2 regions of the Halobacillus sp. 12SKB genome follow, and region 1 is predicted to be linked to the other one. Evidence: riboswitches for the same ligand, from Rfam matches in the RefSeq annotation. Region 1 holds a riboswitch; the other holds the start of a gene.

Evidence for each region. A riboswitch is a leader RNA that binds a small molecule or an ion and turns the genes downstream of it on or off. The one in region 1 is predicted to bind lysine.
Region 2: it holds a riboswitch for lysine, as region 1 does, so the genes downstream of both, dapA (4-hydroxy-tetrahydrodipicolinate synthase) here and ACQ4XT_RS10050 (Na+/H+ antiporter NhaC family protein) in region 1, are expected to answer to the same signal.

The regions. Positions count from the first base shown of each region.
Region 1 covers NZ_JBRFWR010000001.1:2,082,052-2,094,016, reverse strand. The annotation lists gene ACQ4XT_RS10055 (sodium-dependent transporter) at 1-1,146, opposite strand, end outside; gene ACQ4XT_RS10050 (Na+/H+ antiporter NhaC family protein) at 1,570-3,126, opposite strand; lysine riboswitch at 3,264-3,447, opposite strand; gene yunB (sporulation protein YunB) at 3,502-4,272, opposite strand; gene ACQ4XT_RS10040 (hypothetical protein) at 4,323-4,499, opposite strand; gene ACQ4XT_RS10035 (bifunctional metallophosphatase/5'-nucleotidase) at 4,612-5,997, opposite strand; gene ACQ4XT_RS10030 (sulfite exporter TauE/SafE family protein) at 6,009-6,821, opposite strand; gene sufB (Fe-S cluster assembly protein SufB) at 7,653-9,050, opposite strand; gene sufU (Fe-S cluster assembly sulfur transfer protein SufU) at 9,081-9,524, opposite strand; gene ACQ4XT_RS10015 (cysteine desulfurase) at 9,514-10,734, opposite strand; gene sufD (Fe-S cluster assembly protein SufD) at 10,734-11,965, opposite strand, start outside.
Region 2 covers NZ_JBRFWR010000001.1:1,185,168-1,197,132, reverse strand. The annotation lists gene desA (Delta(5) desaturase DesA) at 1-793, shown strand, start outside; gene ACQ4XT_RS06005 (sensor histidine kinase) at 861-1,991, shown strand; gene ACQ4XT_RS06000 (response regulator) at 1,994-2,602, shown strand; gene ACQ4XT_RS05995 (methyl-accepting chemotaxis protein) at 2,772-4,403, opposite strand; gene ACQ4XT_RS05990 (hypothetical protein) at 4,548-4,724, opposite strand; gene ACQ4XT_RS05985 (MFS transporter) at 4,751-5,806, opposite strand; lysine riboswitch at 6,689-6,867, shown strand; gene dapA (4-hydroxy-tetrahydrodipicolinate synthase) at 6,990-7,886, shown strand; gene clpP (ATP-dependent Clp endopeptidase proteolytic subunit ClpP) at 7,914-8,495, opposite strand; gene ACQ4XT_RS05970 (sigma factor-like helix-turn-helix DNA-binding protein) at 8,512-9,168, opposite strand; gene ACQ4XT_RS05965 (hypothetical protein) at 9,332-9,517, shown strand; gene ACQ4XT_RS05960 (branched-chain amino acid aminotransferase) at 9,554-10,621, opposite strand; gene ACQ4XT_RS05955 (response regulator transcription factor) at 10,812-11,495, shown strand; gene ACQ4XT_RS05950 (sensor histidine kinase) at 11,492-11,965, shown strand, end outside.

The DNA of each region.
Region 1 (11,965 bases):
TGCATCCAGGAGATAAAGTCCACCTTGTGTTGCGAAAAGCAGGGAAATGACGGCAGCTAATCCTCCGCCTAATCCTACAGCAGCTTTCCTTGATATTCCAAATTTTTCACTCAAGGCAGCTACATAAGTTTCTGAAATTGAAATCAATGAAGACAATCCGGCTAGTACCAAGGATGCAAAGAATAAGAAACCAAATAAGCCATTCAATGCAGGAAACTCATTAATGATTTGTGGGAACACGACAAACGCAAGTCCCACGCCACCACTGACGACTTCGTTAACTGGAACACCACTTTGAGAAGCCATGAATCCTAAAGCTCCGAAAACACCAATACCAGCAAGTAATTCGAAGCTTGAGTTACCAAAGCCAGCAATGAAAGCATTGTTCGTTAAGTCCGATTTCTTCGGTAGGTAACTGGAGTACGTAATCATAATCGCAAAGGCGATGGATAAACTGAAGAAAATTTGTCCATAAGCTGCTACCCAAACGGAACTATCTGTAATAGCACTAAAATCTGGAGCAAAGAATGTCTGAAGACCTTCTGCCGCCCCCGGAAGAGTAATCGCTCGGATGACAATAATCATGAAAAGGACAATCAATGTCGGGATAAAGATTTTATTTGCTGCTTCAATACCCTTTTTGACTCCTTTGAATAGTACACCAAGTGTAATTAACCAAACAATAAGAAGTGGAATAAGAACACCAGGTACAAGGCTTCCTGTCTGACCAGGATCTACGGATAATTGCAAATAATCACTAAACAAAAAGCCTTCTGTGTCATCGCCCCAAGAAAGATTGAATGCGAAGATACTGTATGAAATTGCCCAGGCAATAATGACAGCATAATATGTCGAAATAACAAAGGATACAAGTACTGCCCACCAGCCAAGCCATTCTGTTTTACGATTCATTCGGAAGAATGAAAGTGGTGCTGACCCTCTAAATTTGTGACCGATGGTAAATTCCATGACAAGTAGCGGTATCCCTGCTGTTAATAGAGCAAATAAATAAGGAATAAAAAATGCGCCACCACCATTTTCATAAGCTACTGCCGGGAAACGCCATATGTTACCCAAACCAATAGCTGAGCCGACGGCTGCCAGTATGAAACCGGCTCGTGTTCCCCATTGTGCACGATTTTCCATGCGAAAGACCTCCCTGAGTTAAACATCTAAGAAAAGATGTTTTTAAATTTTTATTTTTCTGATTATTCTGCTTTAAATTATAACTAGCAATGCATAGCTTGTCAAAATAATTTTAAAAATTCTAAAAATTGGAAGGTGAGATAAAAGACATGAACAAAAAGAACTACCATAATATGGATTTATATTTTCAATATTTAACCATTTGATCTATATGGAAGGATATTGTAAGACTCAAATTGAGAATTTAGTGGAGTGTGTGGCAGGGTGACCCACATCATTTTACCAATATTCTTTCGCGGAACAAGTTACGTAACTGTGCATTTTAAAAAAGGAAGTTCAAAATTTTTTGAGGGAGAATGGAAACAAAAAAGAGTATGGACGTTGAACGTTCCATACTCTTCGGGAAAACTAATCGTTCTTATTTTACTCCGTTGGTTGACTATGATTAAACTTGTGAATAATAAACGCTGCAACTGTGACAATAATCAATGTCAGCAACAGTGGCAGCCAAACTCCACCTGACAGGCCTAGGATGACATAACCGATCGAAGCAGCTCCTGCTGCGATAAGAGCATAAGGAAGCTGTGTGAGAACGTGATCAATATGGTTCGATCCTGCCCCAGTCGAGGAAAGAATCGTAGTGTCTGATATCGGTGAACAATGGTCACCAAACACAGAGCCGGCAAGTACGGCTGACAGTGCCGGAAGAATCAGTGTAGGATCAGATACTGCTGCGATTTCCCCTGCAATTGGAAGCATTATTCCAAATGTTCCCCAAGAAGTACCTGTAGATAATGCCATGAAGCCTGACAGCAGGAAAATAATCAAAGGCAGATAGGCAAGATTGATATCTGCTTGAGTAAATTGCTGGGCTAAATATTCACCGGTTTGGAGCTGGCCGATAATATCACCGATCATCCAGGCAAAAACCAAGATGTAGATCGCTGGTAACATAGCTTTCATCCCTTGAAGAAAGACAAGAGAAATTCCTGATTTAGGTTTGGGCTGACCGATATACAACATAAGCGCAATAACTACAGAAACGACTCCGCCTGTGAACAACGAGATATTGACATTTGTGTTGGCAAAGATGGAGAGAAGATCAACATTACCTTCCGTGTTACGCATTCCCGTGATAATCATTGTTAACACAGTTCCGACAACGAGCGCTACAATAGGCCAAATCAAATGAGAGATCTTGCCGTGATTATGCTCTTTAAACTCATCATTTAAATCACCAGGAACATCTCCCTTTTCAGGGTTGTTCAATTCACCTGTTTCAATAGCACGTTTTTCATGAACTTTCATCGGACCAAGGTCCAATCTTAAATAAATCGTCAGGAATACGAGTAATAATGCTGCAAATACATATAAATTTGCTGGAATCATAAGCACGAATGCTTCAAACGCTTGGTACTGTGTGATTTCATTAGCAGCAAGGATACTTCCTATTGTTCCAATAATATAAGCTCCCCAGCTGGAAATCGGTGAAATAACAGTAATCGGAGCCGATGTGGAATCGATGTAATACGCCAATTTCGCCCGTGATACTTTGTATCGATCGGTTACAGGTCGCGCCACTTGTCCAACGGCTAGTGCATTGAAGTAATCATCAATAAAAATAATGATTCCAAGAAGAGCTGGTACAAGTGTGGCTCCTTTTCTCGTGCGAATACGTTCGACAGCCCAGCGACCAAAGGCCCGACTTCCTCCTGATGCTGTCATGAAGGCAGTGGTAATTCCTAGTAGAAATAGAAATGATAACAAATAAATGTTGCCCATATTCAGTGTGCCTTCACTAACAAAGATGCTTGCGAAAATCGACCAAATTAACGTCAATCCTCCGCCAATATCCATTTGAGTGAGCAGGAATGCTCCTACGATGATCCCGATCCCTAAGGACAGGATGACTTTCCTTGTCAGCAGAACAAGGATTAACATTAATACTGCTGGAATTAAAGAATAGATGGTTCCTTCCATGATTTTTCCCCTCCGTAAATCTTGATGTAACGGGAATGGAAGGCTACTGCGGATGAAAAAATGAGGAATAAAAAAAGACAATGATAGAAAATAACCTACCATTGCCTTTGTAAGTGGCAATTTGATTATCCTCCATTTCGATCAGTAGCGCCCCATGCACCCAAAAGCATGCATGACAGTGTATCTCTTGTTCAGATATACACCAGCGTCTTATAGCTTGACGAACTACAAAACACTTCGGCAAACATCCCCTTCCATCAATCATCGTCGCTTGTCTCGCTCCAATTGATTACTGATGGTGTTTGCACCTCTACCTCACCGATCTGATAAGGTCACGCATATTCAATTCTCAGTAAGTTTAACAATTCCAAGCATTTATTGCAAGGGGTCCATTGGATAGGAAAATGATGGATCCCCTTCTCCACCCATGCCACCATAGAAATTAGGTACTTTCCCAAGAATTGTGGCTTGATCAATTGGAATGTTATTCGTTACGACAGTCGTTTCTGTAGAAAATGGAATAACAATCCGCACGTTCACTTCAAAATGAATGGTCAATTCAAAAAGAGCTGCATTAATCCCATACTCCGTCATCTTGATATCCACTTCCGATTGAACATCTCCAATCACTCTTAGTTGAACAGGAACTTTTGGCCCAAGATTCGCTAGTAAACTGTTGTTCGTCGCTACCCCGATAGGAAGTTCAATTAAGGTTGCCGGCTGTTCTCCTAGTTCTTCCTGTGTGCGATCGGGATCAATATTCGGCTCTAAAGACGTATCCTCCATAGGAAGCTCTCCAAGCTCCATTCTTTTGAGAAAGTTTTGAACACGTATGGTCGTATCGCGAAGTGCCCGGTTAACTACGACAGAGTTCCAACCCATATAAACGATGTTTCCTTGGTTATCCTTCTCCATATTCACAAGATCATTAAATTGTAAATCTTCTGCGATCGTTTTGCTGACGGCTTCATTTATGGCATCCCTAGCCAGCTGTTGAGCTTTTGTTTCAGCAATTTCAACAAGCGCTGGAGTTACCCCTCGGTTAATGAACCAAAGACTTAACGCTGTGAAAAGGGCGAAAAACAGCAGACTAAGCACAATCCTTTTTCCGATCGTGGAACCAGTAGTCGCACTCTTTTTTGGCATAGAACAACCCTCCTCATCTATCTATATGAAAGAAGAGAAGGGTTTAAGCATTAACTTACTGATGTCAGATGACAATTGGAAATCATAATATTCAATTCCTTGGACAAGTCAATGTCTCTTCCTCTCGTCCCAACTTTGTTTATTTCCCTTACTATGGGACGATTGCACACAGTTGGGTTCTGTTTATCTACAATCGCTTCACGCAGCAATGGCAAGGATTTTTCCATATAGATAAATTCACCACTCTTAATACGGATACCCTAATCCATCCAGCCTCTCATAATTAACTCCTATCGACCCGTTATGTAAGAGAGCTACCTGCAAAGGTAGCTCTCAGTGTTATGATTTAAGTGCTTCAGATAATAAATCACGCAATAGTTCCGGCATAAAATATTTCTTTGACTTAGCATAGGCAATTTCAGGAAAGAATCGGCCAAACGTAAATGTGTCAGCTGTAGCAAACTGATAGGTTCGATAATAATCAATCGGTTCACCATCAAACGTGACACGCTTTACATGTTCACCTCCATCATCATCTATCCCCAATTCTATGTCAATACCAGCAAAAACCATCTTTCCGATTACTTCGCCCCTGAATCCAAAACCTTTCAGCCTTATTTCCGTAAGTTCTTTCGTATGAGCCGCTCGTATCACTTCCAGCAACTCATCCCCTTTCAACTCCACAAGGCAGGGATTCATGGGGTGTGGACAAATGCGATGAATATCTTCATAAGTGATCTCTCCAGCGGATAAATGGTCAAGAAGCACACCTGCATTCAACATCGCTATATCCGCCGATGTCCATAAGCGTAATTGTTCAGTTAAGCGGTTCATAAGCGGGGTGTCTTGGAACCAAGCAATATGCAGAGGTTCCTTGAGATAAGACACGGGAGTACCTAGTTCGTGAACAGCCTTAGAACGTATCTCCTTGACTTTCTTAGTTACTTCATCATCTTTTTTCAGTTGTTCCGTTGGTATAGCATAGGCTTCTTTCTTTTCCAAATGACGGGTGTCGATGTTCCATTCAACAACAACTTCACCAAGATGCGTCCCATGTTTACCTGCCGCTGTTAATAAAGCACCATCAATATATTCACCATTCTTGAAGAGGTGGTGGGTGTGTCCCCCAATGATAATATCAATGTCTGAATAACGCCTCGCAATTTCTTCATCTTCATTTATACCAAGGTGTGATAATAAGATAATGATATCGGTTTGATTCCTCAACTCATCGATTACACCATCCAGAATGTCCAAGGGAGGAACCACATCCCATCCCAACTGCTGGTAAAACGCTTGAAATGGTGCAGTAAAGCCTAATACACCGATTTTCGTCCCATATTTGGATTCAAGAATGTGATAAGGCTTTAACCAAGCAGGTGAAGAGGAACTCTTACAATCCAAGTTGGCACAAACGACTCGAAAAGTCGCATGATCGTATAAGGAATGAAGATCTTCACTTGCTAAAGTGATGCCTTCATTATTACCGATTGTTACCACATCATATCCAGCATCATTCAATAGTTCAACATTGCCTTTTCCCATCAACCCTTCCGCAATCGGATGGAAACGATCCACATGGTCTCCATTATCAAAAAGCCAGTACTCTTCGCCTTTTTTCTCATGCTTCTTTTTCTGTTCATTAAAATAACCGACGATTTGTGGCCAATTTTCAAAGTGACTGTGCAGATCGCTTGTATAATAAAAGTATAATTTTTCCTTCATCATCAGTCTCCTCACCCTAAACCTTGCCATATTAAACGTATGCCAATTAATACGAGCAGCACTCTGAGGAATCTTTCCACTACCTGTCCATCAAGTCGTCGATTGACCCATGCGCCAAGTGTTCCCCCCAAATAAGCTCCCGGAATAAACCAAAGTGTATGACTCCAATCCACATGCCCTAAAAGAATATGTGTCGCAGAGCTTGTTATACTTGCAAAAAAAATCATGAACATAGAGGTCGCTGTCGCAATATGAGGAGGGATGTTCAATAATAAAATCATTGCCGGCACCATTAAAGATCCTCCACCTATGCCTAATAGACCAGATAACATCCCTACGCCAAACGATAAGAGAAACCCAACCCAAAAAGGCATCCGGTATTTATACACTTTCCCGTCCACTGTTTTTTCTCTAGACATACCTGTTTTAAATAACAATTGGCCTGCTTGTCTTCTCGGAATGAAAAACAATAAAGAAACCGCAATCATAACAATTCCAAAGAAAAGTGAGAAACCATCCGTTTCAAAAAATTGATTCAGCCAGGAGCCGAAAATGCCTCCCGGAATGCTTCCACATAAAAAAACCAGCCCAATTCCCGTATCCACACGGTGGTGCTTCATATATGAGATGGCCGAAGACATCCCCGTAAAAATCATCACGACTAAAGAAATTCCCACAATCGCCTGGGGAGTTACCCAATTGAAGGAAGCATAATGATCACCTAAAAACAGGAGAACAGGAACTAAAATAACTCCTCCTCCAAGGCCTGCCACACTTCCGACCAGGGCGGTAATTAAACCGATCACAAACATAATCAAATACATATCGAATCTTCCTTAACTCTTAATAGATAATATTATAGTATCATGTTTTGTATTCATAAAACATCTTGCCTCCACTGGAGAATCAAACCTCCCCATTAATTATAGATAAACTCACTTTTCTTGAAGACTCAGTTTCGAGACTTTTTTTAGTGGAGGGGGCTGCGGGGAATAGCTCGCTATCCGCGGGAGCGCGGTGAGCCTCCTCGGACTGCGTCCTGTGGGGTCTCACCCTGCACTTTTTTCCTCTACGATATCCGGTTCCGGCGCCTAGCGGCTAGTGAGACTTCCCTCGCTTCTGTACGATAAGTCAACATCGAATCACTCCGTTCTTCGTGTTTCCTTTATCTCCGCCAGCTCAGTCCAGTCCATACGCCGCTGATCAAGGCGCCTGCACACTTAAGTTAGGAGTCTCGCCATTCCCCTCCGCCCACTTTTCGTAAGACATTCTCGAAACTACCTTCCAGTAATAAGAGCTTTTGTAGTTAAGAATCCTATACCGATGCAGATTAAGCAGGATTTCACAACACAACTAGGCAGGTTACTATAAGAGGGATTTCGAGAACCTCATTTGGTAAAGGGGCGGAGGGAAACGGTGAGACTCCTGTGGGAAGTGCGTGGTAGATGAGACCCCGCAGAGCGTTAGCTCGAGGAGGCTCATCACTCGCCCACGGAAAGCGAACCTTTTCCTAGAGCCCCTAAATCCACACAAACATCTCGAAATCAAGTCTTCCACAATCCTGCTATATACTTTAATAACTACTATCATAATAAAATTACCAGCCCACGATGAAAAAGCCGTGCAGATGATATCTGCACGGCTTTTTTCTAATATTAACCGATAGAACCTTCCATCTCGAATTTGATTAGGCGGTTCATTTCTACGGCATACTCCATTGGTAGTTCTTTTGTGAATGGCTCGATAAAGCCCATAACGATCATTTCTGTCGCTTCTTCTTCAGAAATACCGCGGCTCATCAAGTAGAACAACTGCTCTTCTGACACTTTAGAAACTTTCGCTTCATGCTCAAGAGAGATGTTTTCGTTCATGATTTCATTGTAAGGAATCGTATCGGATGTGGACTCATTGTCCATGATGAGCGTATCACACTCAACGTTGGAACGAGCACCTTCAGCTTTACGACCAAATTGAACGATTCCGCGATACGTTACTTTACCACCATGTTTAGAGATGGATTTAGACACGATCGTAGAAGATGTATTCGGTGCCAAGTGGTGCATTTTAGCGCCGGCATCCTGGTGCTGCCCTTTACCAGCTAGAGCGATGGACAGCGTCATACCACGCGCTCCTTCACCTTTAAGAAGCACAGCAGGATACTTCATTGTCAATTTAGAACCAAGGTTTCCGTCGACCCATTCCATCGTAGCGTTTGACTCAGCAACCGCACGTTTCGTAACAAGGTTATAGACGTTGTTCGCCCAGTTTTGGATCGTTGTATAACGGCAATAAGCGTTATCTTTAACGAAAATTTCTACAACGGCACTGTGCAGAGAGCTAGAAGAATACGTTGGTGCTGTACAGCCTTCCACGTAGTGGACAGAAGATCCTTCGTCCGCAATGATCAACGTACGCTCGAATTGCCCCATGTTCTCAGAGTTAATACGGAAGTACGCTTGCAGAGGCGTTTCTACTTTCGTATCTTTCGGTACATAAATGAACGAACCTCCGGACCAAACCGCAGAGTTCAATGCTGCGAATTTGTTGTCAGACGGTGGAATGACTTTCCCGAAGTACTCTTTGAAAAGGTCTTCATTCTCTTTAAGGGCAGAGTCTGTATCCTTAAAAATAACACCTAGATCTTCAAGATCTTTTTCCATATTGTGATAGACGACCTCGGATTCATACTGAGCGGATACACCTGCAAGGTATTTCTGCTCCGCTTCAGGAATTCCCAGACGGTCGAATGTGTTTTTAATTTCTTCAGGGACTTCATCCCATGAACGCTCTGAACGTTCAGATGGCTTCACGTAATAAGTGATGTCATCGAAATTAAGCTCAGAAAGATCGCCGCCCCACTGAGGCATCGGCATTTTATAGAACTGCTCCAAAGACTTCAATCGGAAGTCGAGCATCCATTTCGGTTCTTCTTTATAGTTGGAGATTTGTTCAACGACTTCTTTCGTCAAACCTTTTTGCGTACGGAAAATCGAAACATCTTTTTCGTGGAAACCGTATTGATACTCTCCCACTTCTGGCGCTTTTTTGGCCATGTTATATACCTCCTTTTGGTATAGAAAAGCTTAGTCTTCCTTCTCTACATCTACACCCTTTTCCATTGCTTTCCAAGCAAGCGTCGCACATTTAATACGAGCAGGGAACTTGGAAACTCCCTGCAGAGCCTCGATATCTCCAAGGTCTATATCGCCTTCGTCAATATCTTTCCCCTGCATCAGATCAGAAAAGAGCTCAGACATTTTCAGTGCTTCGTCAACTGGCTTTCCTTTGATTGCCTGTGTCATCATGGAGGCTGAGGATAGACTGATGGAACAGCCCTCACCATCGAACTTAGCATCCTTTACCATACCATCGTCAACCAGCAGTTGCAGCTGTATGCGATCCCCGCATGTAGGGTTGTTCATATCTACAGTCATAGGGTTACCTTCGATGGAACCACGGTTGCGCGGATTTTTATAATGATCCATGATGACTTGACGATAAAGTGTATCCAGGTTATTAAAAGACATCGCCAAAATACTCCTTTGTTGTTTTTAATCCTGCAACAAGTCGATCAATATCTTCTTCAGTATTATACAAGTAAAAACTTGCCCTTGCCGTCGCTGAAACTTCCAACCAACGCATCAATGGCTGCGCGCAATGATGTCCTGCACGTACTGCAATTCCCTCAGCGTCCAAGACCGTCGCAAGATCGTGAGGGTGGACATCTGAAAGATTGAAAGTGACAAGTCCCGCCCGATGCTCTGGACCATAGATGGTCATGCCATCGACTTTATTCATTTCCTGCATGGCGTAAGAAGCAAGCTTCTCTTCATGGTCTTTAATTTCATCCAAACCGATATCAGTAAGGAAATCAATGGCTGCACCGAGACCGACAGCTCCCGCTATGATGGGTGTACCGCCTTCAAACTTCCACGGAAGCTCTTTCCAAGTCGAATCATAGAGGTTAACGAAATCAATCATTTCTCCACCAAACTCGACAGGTTCCATTTTTTCAAGAAGCGCTTTTTTGCCATATAGAACTCCAATTCCAGTTGGACCGCACATCTTATGACCTGAAAACGCATAAAAATCAGCATCCAAGTCTTGAACATCAATCTTCATGTGAGGAGCACTTTGAGCTCCATCAACAAGCATCACAGCTCCTTGGTTATGAGCTATTTGCGCTATCTCTTTCACCGGATTGATCGTTCCAAGAACATTCGATACATGCATAACGGCAACAATTTTCGTTTTAGATGTTACTGTCTTCTGAACATCTTCTAAATGAATCGTGCCATCAGGCTGCAACGGGATATACTTCAAAGTAGCACCCGTATCCTTAACAATCTGCTGCCATGGAATAATATTGCTGTGGTGTTCCATAGGGGTGATGACAACCTCATCACCTTCACTCAAGTTCGCGCGGCCATAGCTTGCTGCTACGGTATTGATAGCGGTTGTTGTCCCACGTGTAAAGATAACCTCCTGGGTACTGGACGCATTAATGAAGCGTCTCACTTTCTCCCGTGCCCCTTCGTACTCGTCTGTCGCTTTTGTACCAAGCGTGTGTACACCTCGATGGACATTGGAGTTGTAACCACGATAGTATTCATCAAGCTTTTCAATCACCTTTATCGGCTTCTGAGAAGTCGCTGATGAATCCAAATACACGAGCGGATGTCCATTAACTTCTTGATGCAGAATTGGAAATTCGTCGCGTACCGCTTTTACATCCATTAATATACTTTCCTTTCAATCACTTGCTTCAACTGTCGTTTCACAGCATCTACAGGTAATTGGTTTACTACTGGAGCTAGGAAACCATGGATAATTAAACGCTCGGCTTCAAACTTGGAAATTCCTCGACTCATCAAGTAATACAGTTGAATCGGATCTACACGTCCAACAGAAGCTGCGTGTCCTGCAGTTACGTCGTCTTCATCAATGAGAAGAATTGGGTTTGCGTCTCCGCGTGCGTCACTGCTCAGCATAAGAACACGTGACTCTTGTTCTGCATTGGATTTGCTTGCCCCATGTTCAATCTTTCCGATTCCGTTGAATATAGCAGATGCTTTATCCTTCATTACTCCGTGTTGAAGAATATAACCATCAGAACCTTTTCCGAAGTGGGTAATGTTGGCTGTGAAGTTCTGCTTCTGTGTTCCACGTCCAATGGCAACTGTTTTCGCATTAGAGTGAGAGTTATCACCAATCAAGTGTGTGATGTTCTCAGAAACAGTATTCCCTTCATTCATTTGCCCCAGAGCCCATTCGATGACTGAATCGCGGTAAGCAACTCCACGACGATTGGCATACACGGTAGTGCCTGCTTCGAAGTTGTCGACAGCTCCAAAGGATACTTTCGCTCCATCTTTAGCAATGACCTCTGTCACAATGTTTGCAGAAGTTTTATCTTCTTTATTGTGAGAAATATAGTTCTCAACATAAGTTACAGAACTATTCTCTTCTGCGACGACCAAAATGTGGTTGATTAGAGAAGCTTTTGGATCTTCCTGCCAGAAAATCGCCTGAATAGGATCCTCTATCTGCACATTTTTTGGAACATAAAGGAAAATTCCTCCGTTCATAAGAGCTGCGTGAAGAGCTGTCAAACGATGGTCATCCATGTGAACAGCATCGTTCATGTAATACTTCTCTACCAATTCACTGTGCTCTCTAAGTGCCGTTCCGATATCTGTGAAAATGACACCTTGATCTTTCAATTTCTGATCAATTGTTCCGTATGCTACTGTATGGTTACGCTGAATGACCAGGTTTTGTTGTTCTTTTTCTTCATCTAAGAAATCTTTGATTTCAACTGGAAGTTCATCAAGGGATTCAATACGATCACCCGTTACGTGATGTTCGAACTCCGTGAAGTTCCATTTGGAGATATTCGTTTTATCTGGTTTCGGAAGTTGTAGAGATTCCGATTTCTCCAGGGCGCTAAGACGAAGGTTCTTCATCC
Region 2 (11,965 bases), 900 kb from region 1:
CCGCATCATCGGGACGATTACAGGCATTCTAACGTTGTTTCCTTTCGATAAGTGGAAACGAAGCCATTCGATTCACCATGCAACAAGCGGAAACTTAGATAAACGCGGCACTGGCGACATTTGGGTCATGACCGTGGACGAGTATATAGAAGCATCGTGGAAAGAAAGACTCGCCTACCGCCTTTACCGTAACCCAATTGTCATGTTTGGCTTCGGACCGCTTTACTTGTTCCTTGTCTCCAACCGTTTCAATCGGAAAGGCGCCAAAAAGAAAGAGCGCATCAATACGTATGTGACAAATATTGCTGTTCTCGCCATCTACAGCTTGATTATCTGGGCGATCGGCTGGGAAGCATTCTTAATCATCCAAACCCCCGTCCTGTACGTTTCAGGGGTCCTGGGCATCTGGTTGTTTTATGTCCAACACCAATTCGAAGATTCTTACTTTGAAGACGAGTCGGAATGGGATTTTGTGAAAGCAGCCGTCGATGGAAGCTCGTATTACAAGCTTCCTAAAGTGCTTCAGTGGGTATCCGGCAACATTGGCTTCCACCATGTTCACCATCTAGCCCCAAGGGTTCCGAACTATGCGTTGGAAGAAGCGCACGAAAAGACACCCCCTTTGAAACACGCGACGACAATTACACTGGCCACAAGCCTTGAATCAATACGATTCCGGCTCTATGATACAGAAAATAAAACATTCGTATCCTTCAAGGAAGTGAAACCACTCCTGAAAAAGAAGCGCGTAGCCATGATCGACCAAAGGCACCCAAGCTTCCAGGATGAATAAAGAAGTTGAAAGTCCATTCCCTCGAATGGGCTTTTCCTTTATGCTAAGAAAAAGGAGGTGCATCCGCATGCAGAACTGGTATCAAATCATTCCGAAAAATACAGGTCTCAGCATTTACGTCTGGATCATTTTTTGTCTGTTGCCCTTTTTCTTCATTTTCCGTTCTTCATCCATGTACGAAATGCTGTTCGGCATTCTAATGACGCTGATCTTCTTCCTCGCGTACCGGTTGTCGTTTATATCCAACAGCCGATTCGTCTATTTATGGGTCAGTGTGGAGATGGCCATCAGTATCGTCATGACGGCTCTGTTCGGATACATTTATTTCGCTCTTTTCATCGCTTATTTTATTGGTAACATCAAACACCTTGGTGGCTTTTTAGCTTTATATATTGTCCATTTGACGACGACGTTGATTGCCATCACGACGACATTCATTTACCAAATTGATTCTCTTTTTCCGAACCTCCCCTTCATCATCATTACCGTGATCGGGGTCATTCTCCTTCCCTTTACTGTCCGCTACCGGAACCAGCAACAAAAGCTGGAAGGGGAATTGGAAGATGCGAATGAACGAATTTCGCAGCTGATGGTCATTGAAGAGCGGGAAAGGATTGCGCGTGATCTTCATGATACGCTTGGGCAAAAGCTGTCAATGATCGGTCTGAAGAGTGATCTCGCCCGCAAGTTAATGACGGCTCAACCGGAAAAAGCCAGCAAAGAGGTGGAGGATATCCGTAACACAGCCCGGACGGCTTTGAAGGAAGTCAGGGAGATGGTATCGAATATGAAAGGGACGAAGCTCGAAGATGAAATCGTCCGCGTTCAGCAGATTATCGAAGCAGCAGAAATGGACTTTCAATTCGAAGGAGACCCGAACGTCACCAATACTCCCCTGCTTGTTGAAAATGTGCTCAGCATGTGCTTAAAAGAAGCGGCGACGAATATTGTGAAACACAGTGAAGCAACCACCTGCCGTGTGACGATCGAACAATACCCGACTGAAATTCTCATCGGTGTTGAAGATGATGGGAAAGGCCTCCCCACCTCATTGGATCCCTTTCGCGGCAATGGATTACAAGGCATGCGTGAGCGCCTCGAATTTGTGAACGGCAAGCTTGAAATTGAATCAAACAATGGAACGACTCTACTATTTCACGTTCCGAATGTCATCAAAAACAAAGAAAAGGAGGAATAAGCATGATTCGGATCGTCATTGCCGAAGACCAGCGCATGCTCCTAGGTGCACTGGGTGCTCTTCTCGATTTAGAGGACGGCATGGAAGTTGTGGGCCAGGCTCAAAACGGTGAAGAAGCTTGTGAACTGGTAAGAAAATTAAAGCCGGATGTGTGCATTATGGATATTGAGATGCCTGTGAAGGATGGTCTGGATGCCGCTGAAGAATTGTACGAAGAGCCTTGCAAGGTGATCATTTTGACCACCTTCGCCCGCCCCGGATATTTCGACCGTGCCCGGCGCGCTGGTGTCAGTGGTTATTTGTTGAAAGACAGTCCGAGTGAAGAACTCGCCACTGCCATTCGGAAAATCACCAACGGGCAGCGCATCTTTGACCCAGAACTTGTTGACCTGGCATTCACCCAGCAAAACCCTTTAACAGAACGTGAGCGCGAGGTCATCCAACTGATGGCTGATGGAAAAAACACCAAAGACATTTCCCAAGAACTGTTCATCACTCCAGGGACCGTTCGAAACTACATTTCTGTCATTTTAGAAAAATTAGAAGTCAGCAACCGCATTGAAGCCATATCCAGATTTAAAGAAAAAGGCTGGTACAAAAAATCCCGCTAACCCTCCTCAGCACGAACTAGAATGAGGTACGTGGGGAACCACTCTTTTTCCAGACGTCGCGTTCTTCAGAACCCATTCCCACTCAGGACATTTAAAACTCTTCACCAAGTTTTTCAATCCTAAAGGCACGCGAAAAACCTCGCCCATTTCATGAGCGAGGTTTCTGTATTTACAGCTTAAAGCGGCGCACTTGTTCATTTAATTGTTCAGCAAGGTTATTTAAGTCTTCAGCTGTTCTGGAGACTTCCTCCATCGAACTGTTCGACTGTTGGGCAGAGGCTGCCACCTGTTCAACACCTGCAGCAGACTCTTCTGTGATCGAAGCAATTTCTTCAATGGAGTGATTCATCTGCATGCTGTTTTCTGCAATTTCCTTTAAGTGCGTAGAGATGCTCTGGATTTTGGCGACCATTTCTGAAACGGAACCATTGATTCCATCAAACATTTCGCCCATTTCTTTCATCTGCATGGAGCCTTGATCCACTTCTTGATTCCCAGCTTCAAGAGAACTGACAACATTGCCGGTTTCTTTTTGAATACCTTCCACTATTTCGGTAATATCACCGACGGAATTTGTGACTTGTTCGGCGAGCTTCCTTACTTCATCTGCAACGACAGCGAAACCTTTGCCATGCTCCCCAACACGTGCAGCTTCAATAGCGGCATTCAAAGATAACAAGTTGGTCTGTCCAGCAATGTCTTCAATGACTCCCACAAGCTTGGAAATTTCTTTGGATTGGACATCCAACCCTTTTACTTTATTGGTAGATTCCTTCACGATTTGGTCGATGGCATGCATTTGTGCAACCGCTCGCTGCATCGATTCCCGACCTTGATCCGTCATAGAAAGGACTTCTTTCGATGTTTCTGATACAGACTCACCATTTGTGTTCGCTCCCTGAATTTTTTCAACAAATGTTCGCATGTGATCAGAAAGATGGGTAGCTCCATTCGCTTGTGATTCTGCCCCTGAAGACAACTCCTGCATCGTCGACGCGATTTGTTCACTGCCCTCCCTCACTTCATAAGCTGAATGAGTCAATGCTTCGCTTTGACCGGAGACTCGATCAGAAGTGAAAGAAACTGACTGGATCACTTCATTTAAAGAACGCTGCATGTCGTTTATTGCATCGGCTAGCTGCCCGATTTCATCTTTCGATTTCACATGAACTGGTTCTTGGCTGATATCCCCCTCTGAAATCTGTTTCATCCGCTCGACTACCTTCTTGACCGGATTGGTTATGCGGTTTGCAATGACAAGCGCAAAAACAATACCAATAATGATAGAAGAAATAGAAATGATACTGCCGATAATCATCATTGTATTTCCAGCTTGCAGGATGTTTTGGCCTTCTTCCTCCATCATTTGTTCACGCTGCAACGCCATGTTCTCAAATCCCTCCATGACTCCCTGGCCAAGAGGCGTCACTTTTTCTACCATTGCTTGAAGAGCTGTTTCCTCGTTACCCCTGTCAAAACGGTTGAAGACTTCGTTTTGAACCATTTGGCTCCATTGATTGCTTTGCTCCACGAGACGTTCTGCTTCTTCGGTATTGGACATGCTCAAAAGCTCTTCTTGAATCTCCACACTTTCTCGTGTATATTCGTTAAACTGTTCGCGATAACTTTCCTCTTCAAAAAGTACATAGGCTCTCGTCAGCGCAATTCGCTGAGATAAGTTCAAGGCTAGTTTTTCATCAGCAATAAGCAATGGAAGCTGATGGTCCACCATATCCTCTGTGCGATCGTTCGTATATTTTGTGGCAAAAAAATTGAAGCTGCTTAATATGATCGTCAACATGATAACCACCGAAAAAGACACCAAAATCCTTTTTTTAAGACTTTTCATGAGAATGCTCCTCTTCCGTATTTTTCCTTTCTTTTTTTTATCGGAAGTAGCAAGCGTTCCCTAAAGCCCTATTACGCAGGTCCCGTTTTTTTTCACTTATTCAATCTCTCTCAGTTCTTTAAACCTAAAGAAAATAAACACAGAATACAAAGTTACTAAAATGGCACCGACCGCCATAATGTGATGGATGGATACGCCGAAAGCTAAAACTCCGGATGTTAAGGCATAACTGACGGGAATCAGTCCCATCGAAGCCAGAGAGATGAGTCCCATCACCCGCCCGAGCATCTTCTCTTCTATCAAGCTCTGAATGGCGGCAATGAATGGAATATTAGAACCTGATAAGGCGAACCCGAGATCCCGAGACAAAGAATACTCATCCAAAGTTCTGTTGTGAAGCTGAGTCCTGTAAACGCCATCCCTGCAATCACCAGTGCCAGAATACCAATTTGCCCTCGATTCTTTTTCACGTTCAATACACCCACCACGATTGAACCAAGCAGCATCCCCACAGCCAAACCTGCTTCAAGAAAACTAAAATCCATGGCCGTCCCTTCTAAAATGGTCTTCACAAATAACGGAAGCCCCATCGTCAAAGGTCCGACTAAGAAGAGATTCATAAAAATCGTCGTCAACACGACAAGCGAAATGACACGGGAGTTTTTCACATAAAGCAGACCTTCCTTAAAATCATCCCAAAACTTTTTTTGTGCGTCTGCCTCTTCTTTCACTTTTGGTACACGCATACAGAAAATCAAACCACTCGCCACAACGAGCATAATTGCAGTTGTTGCAAACACGATTTCATAGTTTCCAAACGCAATGATGACCCCGGCAAGCATAGGAGCGAGAATGAACGATGTCTGGTTGGTCATCTGGATAATCGAATTGCCTCTCGTCAGATTATCTTTATGAATAATCGAAGGAATGACGGCACTTTCCGCCGCCCAGAAAAAGGCATCCAGAATACCGAAGAAAAAGGCGAACGTCACAAATGTCCATAACGTAATCCCACCAAACATAAACCAAACGACAAGACCGATAAGGAGCAGTCCACGGATAAAATCAGACAAAAACATGATTTTCGTTTTATCAAAGCGGTCAGCAACCGTTCCACTGATAATCATAAAAAGTACCCTCGGGATACTGACGGCGATATAAAGAATCCCAAGAGAAGCCTCTAAACCTAGGACATTAACGACGTACCAGCTTTGTGAGAAAAGGAAAAAGGAAATGCCAAAGCTTGATAAGAGTGCCGCTCCCCAAAGCAGCAAAAAGTTTCGATTCCTGAATATGGATGGAATCTCTTTCGGTTCTGTTTCTGACTGTTGCAACGCTATTTCATTGACTGCCATTCGAATCACACCTTCGTTTGTTTTTGGTTGATTCTATTGTATAAAAGGTTGATGCTATCCACGATGTTCCCGGGAACGAATCTTCATCCGCCTCAGGTCTGATTTCTACAACTCTTCCAAAAATGCTCCCTATTCTGGAAGACTCAGTTTCGAGACTTTGGTTGAGTGGGTGGGGCTGCGGGGAATAGCTCGCTTTCCGCGGGAGCGCGGTGAGCCTCCTCCGACTTCGTCCTGTGTGGTCTCACCCTGCACTTTTTTCCTCTTCAATATCCGGTTCCGGAGCCTAGCGGCTAGTGAGACTTCCCTCGCTTCTGTACGATAAGTCAACATCGAATCACTCTGTTCTTCGTGTTTCCTTTATCTCCGCCAGCTCAGTCCATACGCCGCTAATCAAGGCGCCTGCACACTTAAGATAGGAGCCTCGCCATTCTCCTACGCCCACTTGCCGGAAGAGATTCCCGAAACTATCTTCCAGTAATAAGAGCTTTTATGGTTAAGAATCCTATATCGCCGCAGATTAAGCAGGATTTCACAACACAACTAGGCAGGTTACTATAAGAGGGATTTCGAGAACCTCATATGGTCAAGGGGCGGAGGGAAACGGTGAGACTCCTGTGGGAAGTGCGTGGTAGATGAGACCCCGCAGAGCGTTAGCTCGAGGAGGCTCATCACTCGCCCACGGAAAGCGAACCTTTTCCCGGAGCCCCTAAACCCCACAAAAGTCTTGAAATCAAGTCTTCCACAATCCTTGCAGATTGCTTAAGATATGAATCTCAGAGATTTTGTCGAATTGTTTGTTCCCTTGTCTTACCACTTGTAAGTTTGATACTTTTTTGATAATCTTTAACTAACTAAATATTTTCTTATTTCAAATGATTTTGAAGTAAGGATAGAGGTGCAATGACATGAGTACACTTGTCGGAGGAGAATGAGCTCCTGAGATGAAAGTGGAAAGGGGAAATTGCCGAAGCGAAAGGGATCTCATATCCCTGATGCTGGTTCTGCTGCTGAACAAGTACAGGACTGTCATATAGGAAACTATATGGAGGGCTATCTTACGCAGGAACGGTTAAAAGTTTCTACGGCAGCAGCGACGCCCTCGTTGTTGCCGTTTTTATTTTGACTGCCATAGCCCTCACAACCTCGAACGTATTCAAAATTCTAAACAAAGGTGTGTGAGGTTATGAATTTCGGCCAAGTATTAACAGCGATGGTGACCCCTTTTGACAGTGAAGAAAACATTGATTTTGATGCAACACGAGCGCTAGTCAACCACTTGATTGAGAACGGTTCGGATGGCCTTGTCATTGCAGGCACGACCGGTGAATCACCGACATTGACCACAGAAGAGAAAGTAGAGCTCTTCCGGTTCGTTGTCGAAGAAGTGGACGGAAGAGTTCCTGTTATCGCAGGTACCGGATCCAACAACACGAGAGCGTCTATCCGGCTGACAGAAAAAGCGGAGGAAGTCGGCGTCGACGCCGTCATGCTCGTGACCCCTTATTACAATAAACCAACTCAAGAAGGCCTTTACCAGCACTTCTCTACGATTGCCAAATCTACATCGCTTCCCGTGATGCTTTACAACATCCCAGGCAGAAGCGTCATCAATATGGAGCCAGCGACAGTCATTCGCTTATCTCAAATCAAAAATATCGTTTCCATCAAGGAAGCAAGCGGCGATCTTGATGCGGCGACGGAAATCATTCGTGAAACGTCCGATGATTTTTCTGTGTATAGTGGTGAGGACTCCAATACGCTGCCATTCGTATCGATCGGAGGTACAGGAATCGTCTCCGTATCCTCCCATGTGATCGGAAATGAAATGCAGCAGATGATCCAGAGTTTCCGGGAAGGCGATTTTGCTTATGCTGCCCGCCTTCACCAAAAGCTTGTTCCTGTTATGCATGCCATCTTCTCTGCACCAAGCCCATCCCCCGTGAAAGCGGCTCTGAATGCTAAAGGTGTGGAGGTCGGCGGAGTCAGACTTCCCCTTCTGCCGCTTTCAGAGGAAGAAGAAAAGCAGGTGCTTGGCGAACTTGAAAAAGTACAACCGAAAGAAGCGGTCAAAGCTTCATAAGAAAAACCGCCCGGCATGGGCGGTTTTTCATTTTTTATGAACAATCTCATCGATGATCCCGTATTCCTTCGCTTCTTCCGCACTCATAAAATAATCCCGATCGGTATCTTCTGCCACCTTTTCTACAGGCTGTCCGGTCCGTTCGGCGATGATTTCATTGATGTGCTGCCTCAGTTTGATGATTCGTTTCGCTGAAATCTCTATGTCAGCCGCCTGGCCGCGAGCTCCTCCAAGCGGCTGGTGAATCATGATTTCACTATTCGGTAACGCATACCGCTTCCCTTTTGTCCCTGCCAACAAAAGCATGGCTCCAAAAGAAGCGGCCATTCCCGTACAGATCGTTCTAACTTCAGGCTGGATATACTGCATCGTATCCAGAATGGAAAACCCCGCCGTCGTCGACCCTCCTGGACTGTTGATATATAAGGAGATGTCTTTTTCCGGGTCATCCGCTGCCAGGTATAAAAGTTGGGCAACGATGCTGTTGGCCATATGGTCATTGATTTCTTCACTTACCATAACGATCCGGTCTTTCAAAAGCCTGGAGTAGATGTCATAGGACCTCTCCCCTCTGTTTGTCTGTTCAATGACATAAGGAATAGTATTGATCGGATTTTTCCTCCTTTTATGCTGCTAAGGAGAGATCGTTTAAAGGTGATCCCGAGAGCTGATTTCTGGAAGCCGGTTTGAGGAGGATAGGAATTTTTTCAATCAATACCGATGGATCCTGTATGGTTAGCGTTCTGATCAATGTTTGGTAAAGAAGATCGTCCTCTGAGCGGGTACGCATGATATGAAGCCTCTCCACTTCTGCACACCTGTGCAGATTGTCCCGCGAACGCTTCAATAACGCCTTGACTCCTGTTTCCTTCATGTGAAGCAGTTCTGCAACCTCTGCAATTTTATAATGAAAAGCTTCCTTCAAAATAAAGGCAAGCATCTGCTTCACCGTCAATTTTTCTAACAGAAGTTGAATTAATGTTTCATCCACCGTTTCTTCATTTTTTACAAAGTCATCAGCCGCTCTCTCCATCAAAGGGGCCTTTTTCTCCATGCGTTTTTGATCCATCCACACATGGTAGGCGATTTTTTTAAGAAGAGCCGGTCTGATCTCATCAGCATCATAGTGCTCAAACGCCCTTGCCACCGACTCCTGAGCAAGATCTTTTCCGTCCCAACCATCGCGCGTTAAGAAAAGGCAATACCGTAAAAGCTTATCATAGTCCTTTTCTATCCCCTTAAGACCAGTCCTGCCCTCGGAATTCCTTCTATTCAGTTCCACTTTTCACACTCCTTTCGACCTCTCACAGCTATAACGGAAAACTCCACGAAAAAGATATGGGTATTTCTATTTTTATTCTCTGCTGATTGTCTAAACCCCTTCGGTTTCAAAAAAGATTAAGGAGTATGATATTCGGTTAGAAGATAGAAAAAGGAGGGATACCATGTTCAAGCGACAGAAAAAGAAGAAAGACATCGCCCGGTTTCTTTTTCTTCTCGTCGTCATCATGCTAAGTCCTTTTCTCCACTCAACATTCAGTTGGTTTGTGAGCCTTGCGATTGTTTTCATTCTATACTTTGTCCTGATGTCCCTGATAAATTTCTTAAATCAAAAAACAAATGAGCATTAAAAAACCTCAGGCACGAATACGCCTGAGGCTTCCCATTTATACTTCGACTGTCCAACCATAGCGATCTTCTTTTCTTCCCCGTTGAATCCCCGTAATCGTATCATAAAGCTCTTGAGATAAGGCACCGATTTCATGGTCGTTGATGACCATCTTCTTGCCGAGCCAATTTAATTCACCAACAGGCGAAATGACGGCTGCGGTACCTGTTCCAAAGGCTTCCTCGAGCTTCCCGTCTTCATAAGCCTGGTACAATTCATCAATTGAAATCCGGCGCTCATTCACAGGAACCTCCCATTTACGTAGAAGCTCAAGGATGGATGTACGTGTAATCCCCTGCAGAATGCTTCCACTCAAGGCTGGAGTCACGATTTCCCCATCGATTTTGAAAAAGATATTCATGCTTCCGACTTCTTCGATGTAGCGTTTTTCTACGCCATCGAGCCAAAGGACATCGTTGTTTCCTTCTTCTACGGCTTTCGCTTGAGCCTGATATCCGGAAGAGTAGTTGCCGGCGGTTTTCGCCATTCCTGTTCCACCTTTGACAGCACGAGTAAATTTGTCTTCTACGTTTATCGTTACCGGTTTGATGCCGCCTGAAAAATAGGGACCGACTGGTGATAAGATGATCATCAGTTTATATGATTTCGACGGAGCCACCGCAAGGCTCGGTTCTGTCGCAATAATAAATGGTCGTATGTACAGGGACGTTCCTTCAAAAGAAGGCACCCAGTCTTTTTCGAGTTGGACCAATTCTTTCAAGTAACCGAGCACTTCTTGTTCATCGACCGGCGGTATGCTCAATCGGTCACTCGACAAGTTTAGTCGCTCGAAGTTTTTTTCAGGACGGAAAAGAAGCACGCGTCCATCATCCGCGCGGTAGGCTTTCAATCCTTCAAAAACGGTTTGTCCATAATGAAAAATCATCGCAGCCGGATCGAGCGTCAGCGGTTCATAAGGAACGATCCGCGGTTCGTGCCATCCTTTATCCTCTTCATAGTCCATCACAAACATATGATCCGTGAAGGTGCGTCCAAAAGGAATCTTTTCACTTTCTGGTTTGGCTTTTTTATGGGTTGCTTCGACGATGTTCAATGACATTTTCATGACTCCTTTTCTATGGTGGTCTTTGAATATTAGTATCCATTGTACGCTCATCCTCACCTTTTTTAAAGAGGATTTGACGGAATGGTCAAAATATTTTTACTACACCACCGCTTTTTCGTAATAAAATGCGTGAACACCTACACTTTTGCTATACTGAGAAAAGGTAAAATACGGAAAGGTGGTGTCCCTTTTGTTCAAACTGCTCTTAATTGAGGATGATCGCACGCTTTTTCAGGAGATGGAAGAACGTCTGTCGCAATGGTCATATGAAGTTCATGGCATCGATGACTTCAGCCGTGTGATGGATGTATTCACGGATGTCGATCCTCATCTCGTCATCATCGACATTCAGCTTCCGAAGTTTGATGGCTTTCACTGGTGTCGGATGATCCGGGAACATTCCAATGTCCCGATCATCTTCCTGTCCTCGAGGGACCACCCGACAGACATGGTCATGTCAATGAACCTCGGTGCCGACGACTTCGTACAAAAACCGTTCCACTTTGATGTGCTGATCGCGAAAATCCAGGCGATACTGCGCCGGGTTTATAATTACAATACGGAACAAAATGAATTGAAAACATGGCTTGGTGCAACCATAGACTACGAACGGAACCGGGTCTCGAATGATGATGGAACGGTTGATCTCACCAAAAATGAAATGCTCATCTTAAAGCAGCTGATTGAGAAAAAAAGTAAGATCGTCAGTCGCGATGAAATCATCCACCGTTTATGGGAGGACGAACGATTCGTCAGTGATAACACGCTCACGGTCAACGTCAACCGCCTGCGCAAAAAGCTTGCAGACCTCGGGCTTGGTGGTGCCATTGAGACGAAAGTCGGGCAAGGATATGTCGCGAGGGACGAGTCATGATCCGGAAATTCCTTGCCGAACGAACCAGCTGGATTCTTTTTGTCATTAGCCTTCAGCTGCTTGCCTTGTTCGTTGCGTTCGTTGACCAAACGGTGCCGCTTTCTTCCATGCTCTACTACATCCTGTTATCAGGGATTCTCTTCATCTTTTTCCTTATCATCCGCTACCGTAAAGAAACCCGATTTTATACGGAACTCGAAGAGCGGGACAACGACCTCGATTTGACGACATTCCCTGAAGCGGACAGTCCTTTAGAGTCGGTTATTGAGGCAAATGTGCGCGATCAGTTGGAACGGTTGAAGCAGGAAGCTTCCTATAACCAAAGTCTGCTTGAACAGGAAAAAGACGAGCTTTTATCATGGATCCACGAAGTGAAGACACCGATGACTGCGATGCGGTTGATCATTGATCGGATCGACGACTATAAGCTGAAGTCACAGCTGACCTTCGAGTGGATGCGCATCCATCTG